Regions from separate parts of the Micrococcus sp. APC 4021 genome, predicted to be linked through region 2. Evidence: riboswitches for the same ligand, from Rfam matches in the RefSeq annotation. Region 2 holds a riboswitch; the other holds the start of a gene.
The links. A riboswitch is a leader RNA that binds a small molecule or an ion and turns the genes downstream of it on or off. The one in region 2 is predicted to bind thiamine pyrophosphate.
Positions count from the first base shown of each region.

Region 1: it holds a riboswitch for thiamine pyrophosphate, as region 2 does, so the genes downstream of both, QL983_RS09560 (FAD-dependent oxidoreductase) here and QL983_RS02800 (thiamine ABC transporter substrate-binding protein) in region 2, are expected to answer to the same signal.

Region 1 covers NZ_JASDCZ010000119.1:2,536-6,935, reverse strand. The annotation lists partial or broken gene QL983_RS09575 (bifunctional hydroxymethylpyrimidine kinase/phosphomethylpyrimidine kinase) at 1-478, shown strand, start outside; tRNA gene QL983_RS09570 (tRNA-Arg) at 675-747, opposite strand; gene thiE (thiamine phosphate synthase) at 834-1,577, opposite strand; TPP riboswitch at 1,599-1,729, shown strand; gene QL983_RS09560 (FAD-dependent oxidoreductase) at 1,723-2,892, shown strand; gene thiS (sulfur carrier protein ThiS) at 2,889-3,131, shown strand; gene QL983_RS09550 (thiazole synthase) at 3,135-3,953, shown strand; gene moeB (molybdopterin-synthase adenylyltransferase MoeB) at 3,950-4,400, shown strand, end outside.
Region 2 covers NZ_JASDCZ010000016.1:11,716-16,115, reverse strand. The annotation lists gene QL983_RS02805 (iron ABC transporter permease) at 1-708, opposite strand, end outside; gene QL983_RS02800 (thiamine ABC transporter substrate-binding protein) at 708-1,775, opposite strand; TPP riboswitch at 1,842-1,947, opposite strand; gene QL983_RS02795 (AI-2E family transporter) at 1,994-3,280, shown strand; gene QL983_RS02790 (agmatine deiminase family protein) at 3,246-4,295, opposite strand.

The DNA.
Region 1 (4,400 bases), on a different contig from region 2:
GCGCGCCGCGTGGGCCCGGCTGCTGCGGGTGGCGCACCTGGTGACACCCAACCTGCCCGAGCTGGCCCGGCTGACCGGGCGGGACGCGACGGACTGGGACGCCGCCCTCGACGCGGCGCGGGGCCTGGCCGCCGAGCACGGGGTGACGGTGCTGCTCAAGGGCGGGCACCTGGACGAGACCGAGGCGCCCGAGGCCGCAGCGGCGGAGGTGCCGGACGCCGTCGTGCGCGTGGGCGGGGCCGTGCACGAGGTGCGCGGCCCGCGCGTGACGACCCGCGCCTCGCACGGCACCGGCTGCACCCTCTCCTCGGCCCTGGCCACGCTGGCCGGGGCGGGCCTGAGCTGGGAGGACGCACTCGAGCGGGCCAAGCCGTGGCTGGCCGACGCGATGCGGGCGGGGGAGGCGCTCGCGGTCGGGGACGCCTCGCGGCCGACGTGGCACGGGCCCGTCGACCACGGTCATGCGCAGCGGGGCTGAGGGCGGGACCTCCGGGCTTCGACACGTTCGAGGCGGGAAATCCGGCGAATACGCACCTCGGGACGTCCCATGAGGTCGATTTCCCGCCTCGAATGCCGGTGACCCGGACCTCCCGCTCCGCTCGAGCGTCCGGGTCCGCAGAACCCAGAAGAGCCGGACCACCGTGTCGCCACGGGGGTCCGGCTCTGTTCGCTCGTGCCCCCGGCAGGATTCGAACCTGCGGCCTTCTGCTCCGGAGGCAGACGCTCTATCCCCTGAGCTACGGAGGCGGGGGTCGCGACGCGTCGAGCGCGTTGCGGACTCGTCGACTCTACACCATCAGGACGGCCCGTCCGTGACCTCCCCGCGGGGCGCGTCAGCCGGGCAGGCCCGCGCGCAGGGTCCGGGCCGCGGCCTCGGGGTCCTCGGCCTGCGTCACGGCGCGGACCACCACGATCCGTTCCGCCCCGGCCGCGCGGACCTCGGGCAGCCGGTCCGCGTCGACGCCGCCGATGGCGAACCACGGCCGCGCCCCCGCCGGGTCCTCCGCGTCCAGGCGTGCGGCGAGGGTCGGCAGTTCCAGTCCGACGGCGGCCCGGCCCGGCTTCGTGGGCGTCGCCCACACCGGCCCCGTGCAGAAGTAGTCCAGGCCGTCCTCCGCGCGGGCGCCGCGCACCTGCGCCTCGGTGTGGCACGAGCGGCCGAGCACCACGTCCGGGCCCAGCAGGGCGCGGCACTGCGCGGTGGTCAGGTCGGTCTGGCCCGTGTGGAACACGTCCACCCCGGCCAGGGCGGCGACGTCGGCGCGGTCGTTGGCGGCCGAGAGCGCCCCGTGCTCCCGGGCCAGCGGGACGAGCGTGGCGAACGCGGCCAGCTCGACCGCCACGTCCACGGCCTTGTCCCGCACCTGGATCACGTCTACTCCGCCGCGGAACGCCGCCGCGCAGAAGTCGGCGAACGCGGCCGTGTCGAGCGTGCCGTCCGGGCGCAGGAACCGCTGCAGGTCGGTGCAGACGTACAGCCGGGAGGCGGCGAGGCGGGCGCGGCGGCGCGCGCCGGGGCCGGTGCCGCCGTCGTCGCGGCCGGCCGCGGTCATCAGGAGCGGATCGGGGGAGTGCATGCGCCCACTGTGGCAGACTGGCCGCTGTTCCATGGGAGCCCGGGCCGCACACGCCGGGCTGAGAGGGCCGCAGGGGCGCACCGCGCCGGCGCGGCCGACCATCACCACTCGATGCGGGTCATGCCGCCGTGAGGAGGACCGGTCCGTGCACGTGGCCGTCGTCGGGGCCGGGATCATCGGCCTCACCGCCGCCGTGCGTCTGCGTGCCGCAGGCCACGCCGTCACCCTGATCGCCCCCGAGCTGGACGCCGCCGGGCGCCCGCACGCCGTGGCCGGGGCCACCCACGCCGCGGCGGGGATGCTCGCGCCGCTCGCCGAGACCCAGTTCAGCCAGGACGACCTCGCCCCGCTGCTGCAGGCCGGCTGGGAGGCCTACCCGGCCCTCGTGGACCTGCTCGCCGCCTTCACCGATGTGGAGACGGGCTTCCTCGCACAGGGCGCCTGGATCGTGGCCGCGGACCCCTCGGACGCCCGCGCCTGGGACCACGTGCTCGAGCACGCCTCGATCCTCGGTCGCCGGGTCGAGCCCGTCTCCGTCCGCGCGCTGCGCCGCGCCGAGCCCGCCCTGGCCCCGGGCCTGGCCGCCGGCTTCGACGCCCCGGACGACCATCAGGTGGACCCGCGACGGCTCGCCGCCGCCTGCGTCGCCGCCCTGCGCGCCGAGACCGGACCCGACGGCGGCCCGCTCCCGGTCGGCGCCGGACCCGCCGCCCGGTTCGTGGCCGGACGCGTCACCGCCGCCGGCCCGGAGGGCGAGGGGGTGCGCCTCACGCTGGCCGACGGGGGCGTCCTCACCGCCGACGGCGCGGTCCTCGCCGCGGGCCTGGGCCACCGCGGGATCGGCGGCGCGGCCACCGCCGTCGAGGTCCCGCTGCGCCCCGTCCACGGCGACGTGCTGCGTCTGCGGGTGCGCCCCGAGCAGCTGCTGCCGGGGGAGTCGCACCTGATCACCCGCACCGTCCGCGGCCTCGTCCACGGGCGCCAGGTCTACCTCGTGCCCCGCGCGGACGGCACCCTCGTGGTCGGCGCCTCGGCCCGCGAGGACGGCCTGGCCGGCACCTCCGCCGGGGCCGTGCTGGACCTGCTCGCCGACGCCGCCGCGATCCTGCCCGCCGTCCGCGAGTGCGAGCTCGTCGAGATCACCACCGCCGCCCGCCCCGGCACCCCCGACGACGCCCCGCGCGTGCTCGCCGTGCCCGAGGCCCCGGGCGCCGTCGTCGCCACCGGCTTCCACCGTCACGGGATCCTGCTCGCCCCCTGGGCGGCAGGGCGGATCCTCGAGCTGCTGCACGCCCGCCTGAAGGAGATCGCATGAGCACCCTCACCCTGACCCTCAACGGAGAGCCCGCCGAGCTGGCCGTGGCCACCGTCCGCGACGTCGTCGCGCACGTCACCGGGCGCGCGATCGGCGACGACGGCGCCGCCGCGGACGGGCGGCGGCTCGGCGTGGCCGTGGCGGTCGGCGGCGAGGTCGTGCCCCGGTCGGCCTGGGCCACCCGGGCGCTGGCCGCCGGGGACGAGGTCGACGTCGTCACCGCGGTGCAGGGGGGCTGAGCGATGGCCGAGCACCGCACCCCGCCCGCCGCCCCCGCGATCCCGCCGCTGCGGATCGGCGGCTACGACCTGGCCTCCCGGCTCATCATGGGCACGGGCGGCATCACCGACCTCACGGCGCTCGAGGGCGCCCTCGTCGCCTCCGGCACCACGCTCACCACCGTGGCGCTGCGCCGCTGGTCCGCGGACACCCGCGACGGCCTGGTCGCGCTGCTGGACCGCCTCGGCATCGACGTGCTGCCCAACACCGCCGGCTGCTACACCGCCCGGGACGCCGTGCTCACCGCCCGGCTCGGCCGTGAGGCGCTCGAGACCGACCTCGTGAAGGTCGAGGTCATCGCCGACGAGCGCACCCTGCTGCCCGACGTCGTCGAGACCCTCGAGGCCACCGAGCGGCTCGCCGCCGACGGCTTCACCGTCCTGGCCTACACCTCGGACGACCCCGCCATGGCGCTGCGTCTCGAGCAGGCCGGCGCCGCCGCCGTCATGCCGCTGGGCTCGCCGATCGGCTCGGGGCTGGGCATCCTCAATCGCGCACACCTGGAGCTGATCGTCTCGCGCGCCTCCGTGCCGATCGTGCTCGACGCCGGCGTGGGCACGGCCTCGGACGTCGCCCTGGCGATGGAGGCCGGCTGCGACGCCGTGCTCGCCGCCTCCGCGATCACCCGCGCCGCCGAGCCCGCCCGCATGGCCCACGCGTGCCGGCTCGCGCTCGAGGCGGGCTTCCACGCCCGCCGTGCCGGGCGCATCCCGCGCCGCGAGCACGCCCTGGCCTCCTCGCCGATGGCCGGGCGGGTCACGGCCGAGGAGGACGAGCGGTGACCGCCGCGCTGGACCCCGCCGCCCGTGAGCCCCGCGACCTCACCGCACTGTCCGACACCCAGCTCGAGCGCTTCGCCCGCCACCTGAGCCTGGACGGCTTCGGCCCCGAGGCCCAGCTGGCGCTGCTGCGCTCCCGCGTCCTCGTGGTGGGTGCCGGCGGCCTCGGGGCGCCCGTGCTGACCTACCTCGCCGCCGCGGGCGTGGGGGAGGTCCACGTGATCGACGACGACGTGGTGGACCGCTCCAACCTGCACCGCCAGGTGATCCACGCCGAGGCGGACCTCGGCCGCCCCAAGACCGCCTCCGCCGCCGCGACGATGCGCGGCCTGCACCCCGAGGTGCGCGTGGTCGAGCACCGCGAACGCCTGACCGCGGCCAACGCGCTCGAGCGGGTCGGCGCCGTGGACCTCGTGCTCGACGGCACGGACAACTACGCGACCCGCTACC
Region 2 (4,400 bases):
CTGGACGATGCCGAACGCGGACGCGCAGAACAGGAACACCAGCGCCGCGCTCGCGGCGATCGCCGGGGCGAGCTGGGGCAGCGTCACGGTGCGGAACGCCCGCCACGGCGAGGCGCCCAGGGTGCGGGCGGCCTCGGTCTGGCGCGGGTCCAGCGCGTTCCACAGCGCGCCCACCTGGCGCACCACCACGGACACGTTGAAGAAGACCATGGCCAGCACGACGGCGGTGGTCGTCTGGTCCAGCCCGGTGAAGCCGAGCGGTCCGCCGGGGGCGAGCAGGGCGCGGAACGCGACGCCGACCACCACCGTGGGCAGCACGAACGGCACGAGCACGAGGGCGCGGAGCACGGCCCGCCCCGGGATGCGACGCCGGTGCAGCACGAACGCGGTCGGCAGGCCGAGCGCCACCGAGACCACCGTGCCGGCGGCGGCCATGCCGAGCGTCTGGCCGAGGATGCGCCACGTGCGCTCGCGGGCGAGGGTCTCCCCGAAGGCGGTGAGGTCCACGGCGCCGGTGAACGCGTCGGCGTCGCCGCCGATCCCGCGCCAGAGCATGGCCGCCACGGGCCACGCGAAGAAGACGAGCAGGAAGGCGACCGGCAGGACGGCGGCCACCAGCCACCACGGGCCGAGCCCGTCCCCCCGGCCGCGGGCCCGCCGGCGCGGCAGGTCCGTGCCGGGGGCCGCGACCTCGGTGAGCGCGGACATCAGCGCCGGGAGGCCTCGGACAGGGCGGTCCACTCCTTCAGCAGGTCCTCGCGGCGCTCGTCGATGCGGGCGGGGTCCGGGGTGATGGCGTCCTCGACGAGCGGCGCGTTCTGCGCCCACTCCTCGGGCAGCTGCACCGACTCGTCGATCGGGTACATGTACATCGACTCGGGCAGGGCGGACTGGACCTCCTCGGTGAGCATGAAGTCCACGAACGCCTGCGCGCCCTCGGGGTTCTTCGCGCCCTCGAGCACGCCGGCGTACTCGACCTGCGGGGTGCAGGAGTCCTCGATCACCTCGGTCTCGGGGGCGAACGCGGGGGAGGAGGAGTAGGAGAGCACCACCGGGAACCGACCCTTGCCCTCGCCGCCGGAGAAGTCCGAGTTGTAGGCGTCGGACCAGCTGTCGGCGACCTTGCCCCCGTTCTCCATCAGGCCCCGCCACCAGTCCTGCCAGCCGTCGTCGCCGTACTTCTCCGTGGTGGCCGCGAGCAGCGCCAGGCCGGGGGAGGAGGCCACGGGGGAGGTGGCGACCGTCAGCTTCGCGTACTCGGGGTCGTCGAGCTGGTCGATCGAGGTGGGGGCCTCGACGTCGTGGGCCTCGAACCATGCCGGATCCGTGTTGAAGCACACCTGGCCCTGGTCCACCGGGGTCATGCGGTCCTCCACCATCCGGTCCTGCGCGGAGGCGGGCAGGTCCTGCGGGGTGTATTCGGCGACGACGCCCTCGCGGACGAGGCGGTGCGCCGAGTGGTCCTCCACGCCGTAGACGCCGTCCACGGTGGGCTCGTCCTTGGCCAGCAGGAGCTGGTTCACCACGCTGCCGGCGTCGCCGGGGGCCGTGGTCTTCAGGGTGTAGCCGGACTCCTGCTCGAACTTCTGGACGAGCTCCTGGGGCAGGTTGAACGAGTCGTGCGTCATGATCGTCACCGTCGTCGGCTCGCCGCCGCCGGCGCCGGAGGCGGACGACGACGCCCCGTCGCCGGACGAGCCGGACACCGAACAGCCGGTGAGGGCGAGGGCGGCCACCGAGAGGGCGGCGAGGGCGCGGTGCGGGGTGCGGGACATGGCGGTTCTCCTCTGGGACGGCGGAGGGGCCGGGACGAGGCCGCCACCGGAATCCCGGGACGACGTCGACCGGGAGACTCGACTTCCTTCGCCGGTGCGGACCGGAGCAGGTTCGAGGGTCTGCGGCGGACCGCACTCTCAGCGCCGCGCGGGCGCTCCCCTGTCGATGTGGACTGGTCCCGACCCTACCCCGTCCGGCCCGCGCATAGACTGCCCGCGTGAGCGCCGCACAGCCCGCGGGGGTGACCCCGCCGCCCGCCTCGTCCAGCCCCGCCTCCGACTGGGACATCCGCCGCCCCCACCGCATGTGGCCGCGCATGCTGGTGATCGTCCTGACGCTCGCGGGCCTGGTGCTGGTGGTGCAGTTCTTCCAGGGGATCGCCTCCATCGCGGCGCCCGTCTTCCTGGGGCTGAACCTCGTGATCGTGGCCTACCCCCTGCAGGCCTGGCTCATCCGCCGGGGCCTGCACCCCGTGCTCGGGGCCGCCACCACCGTCCTGCTGGTCGTCGCGGTGATGGCCGTGTTCGGGGGCATGATGGTGTGGTCCGGCCTCGAGCTGGTGGCGGAGCTGCCGAAGTACGCGGACCGCTTCCAGCAGATCGTCCTGGACGTCTCGCACTGGCTCAACGAGCGCGGCGTGACCCCGGACATGGTGTCCCAGCAGCTGGCCTCGATCGACATGAGTGCCGTCACCGGGACGGCCGTCAGCGCCATCACGAAGATCGCCACGAACGTCTACGCGGTCTTCGGCCTGCTCGTCACCGTGATCATGGGCATGTTCTTCCTCGCGATGGACTCGATGGACGTCGAACGCCGCGTCCGCCTGCTCAGCACCGCCCGCCACGAGTTCGGCCACGCCCTGGTCGAGTTCGCCCAGGGCGTGCGCCGCTACTGGGTGGTCACCACGGTGTTCGGCCTGATCGTGGCGGTGCTGGACGTGATTGCCCTCATGCTGATCGGCGTGCCGCTCGCGCTCGTGTGGGGCGTGCTCAGCTTCCTCACCAACTACATCCCGAACATCGGCTTCATCATCGGCCTGCTGCCGCCGGCCGTCCTGGGCCTGGCGGCGGGCGGCTGGTCCGACTTCCTGTGGGTGGTGGTCAGCTACTCGGTGCTGAACTTCGTGCTGCAGTCCGTGATCCAGCCCAAGGTGGCCGGCGACGCGATCGGCGTGATCCCCACCGTCAGCTTCCTCTCCCTGCTCTTCTGGGCCTGGGTCCTCGGCCCGCTCGGCGCCATCCTCGCGCTGCCCTGCACGCTGCTGGCCAAGGCCGTGCTGATCGACGCCGACCCGAACGCCCGCTGGATCAATGCGCTCATCGCCTCGGACCTGAAGGGGATGGAGCGCCGTCAGTCCTCGCTCCTGGAACGGCTGCGCCCGGCGGCCTGGCGCTCCGACGCGCACGGGGGAGATGAGGACCGCGCCCCCGCGGACGGCGGGGACGACGACGGCCCCGCGACGGAGGAGGTCACGGGCGGGGCTGGAGCAGCACCAGGTCGTTGAGCGCGCCGGCCAGCCGCAGCAGCGGCGGGGCGGGGAACGACAGCTGGGGCAGCCCCGGGTGCAGTGCCGCGCACGCGGCGGCCGCGGCCTCCTCGCCCGCGGCGTCCTCGAACGCCGGCCGCAGCACCGCCGCGCCCAGCGGCAGCGTGTCCAGGAGGGAGCGGGGGCCCCGCTCGGCCGGGTCGTACTCGGCGGGCTGCGCCGCCCCGGTCACCGTGCGCACGCGCAGGGGCCGGCCGCCGGCGTCGTCGGCGCCCTGCAGGAAGCGCAGCGCCGCCGCCGCGTAGGGGTGCTCGGGGTGGAACCGGTCGCCGCGCCAGTGCACGGCGGCCTCGCCGTCGCCCCCCAGCCGCACCCACGAGGCCAGGTGGCCGGGCCCGCCCCACGGCCCGGTGTCCGGCCGCGGTGCCGGCGGCACCCACAGCACCCGGGTGATCCCCAGCAGGGCGGCGAACTCGGCGGCCACCTGGCCGGGGGTCCACGCGCCGTTGATCCGCCCGTCCAGCACGGGGTCCGCGGCCACCACGGCCGTCCCCTCGCCGTCGGTCACCCAGGCCCCGCGCGGGGCGCACAGCAGGGGGGTGAGCAGCGGCAGTCCCGCCGCCTCCGCCACGGCCGTCGCGGCCGCGCCGTCGAGCGGCCCGGTCCCGGTCAGTCCCGCGGCGCTGCGCCAGGCGACGGCGGCCAGGCCCTCGGGGCGGCGGACGAAGCTCGGCCCGGTGCGGCCCAGCAGCGGTGAGCCCACGGGCGCGCGCAACAGGTCCACCTCCGGGGGCACCAGCCGCGCCGCCCCGGCGTCGCGCGGGTGGGCGAGCACGGTGACCGGCAGCACGGCGGCGAGCGTCTCGGCCAGGCCCACGACGGCGTCCCGCGTCTCCTCCAGCAGCGTCGGCACCGGGTGGCGGTGGGGCAGGACGAGCCAGGCCCGCTCGGGCGGGTCCTCGGGTCCGGGCACGGGCACGACGAGGTCCCGGCGCTCCCGCGCGTCGGTGGGGGCGGGGTCGACGGCGGCCATGGCGGACGGGCTCCTGGGAAGACGGCGGCGACGCGCGGGCGCGCGGCGAGGGGATGTCCATCGAGCATAGGCGTCTGACAGGAAGCCGCGGCGGTTTGACCTGTG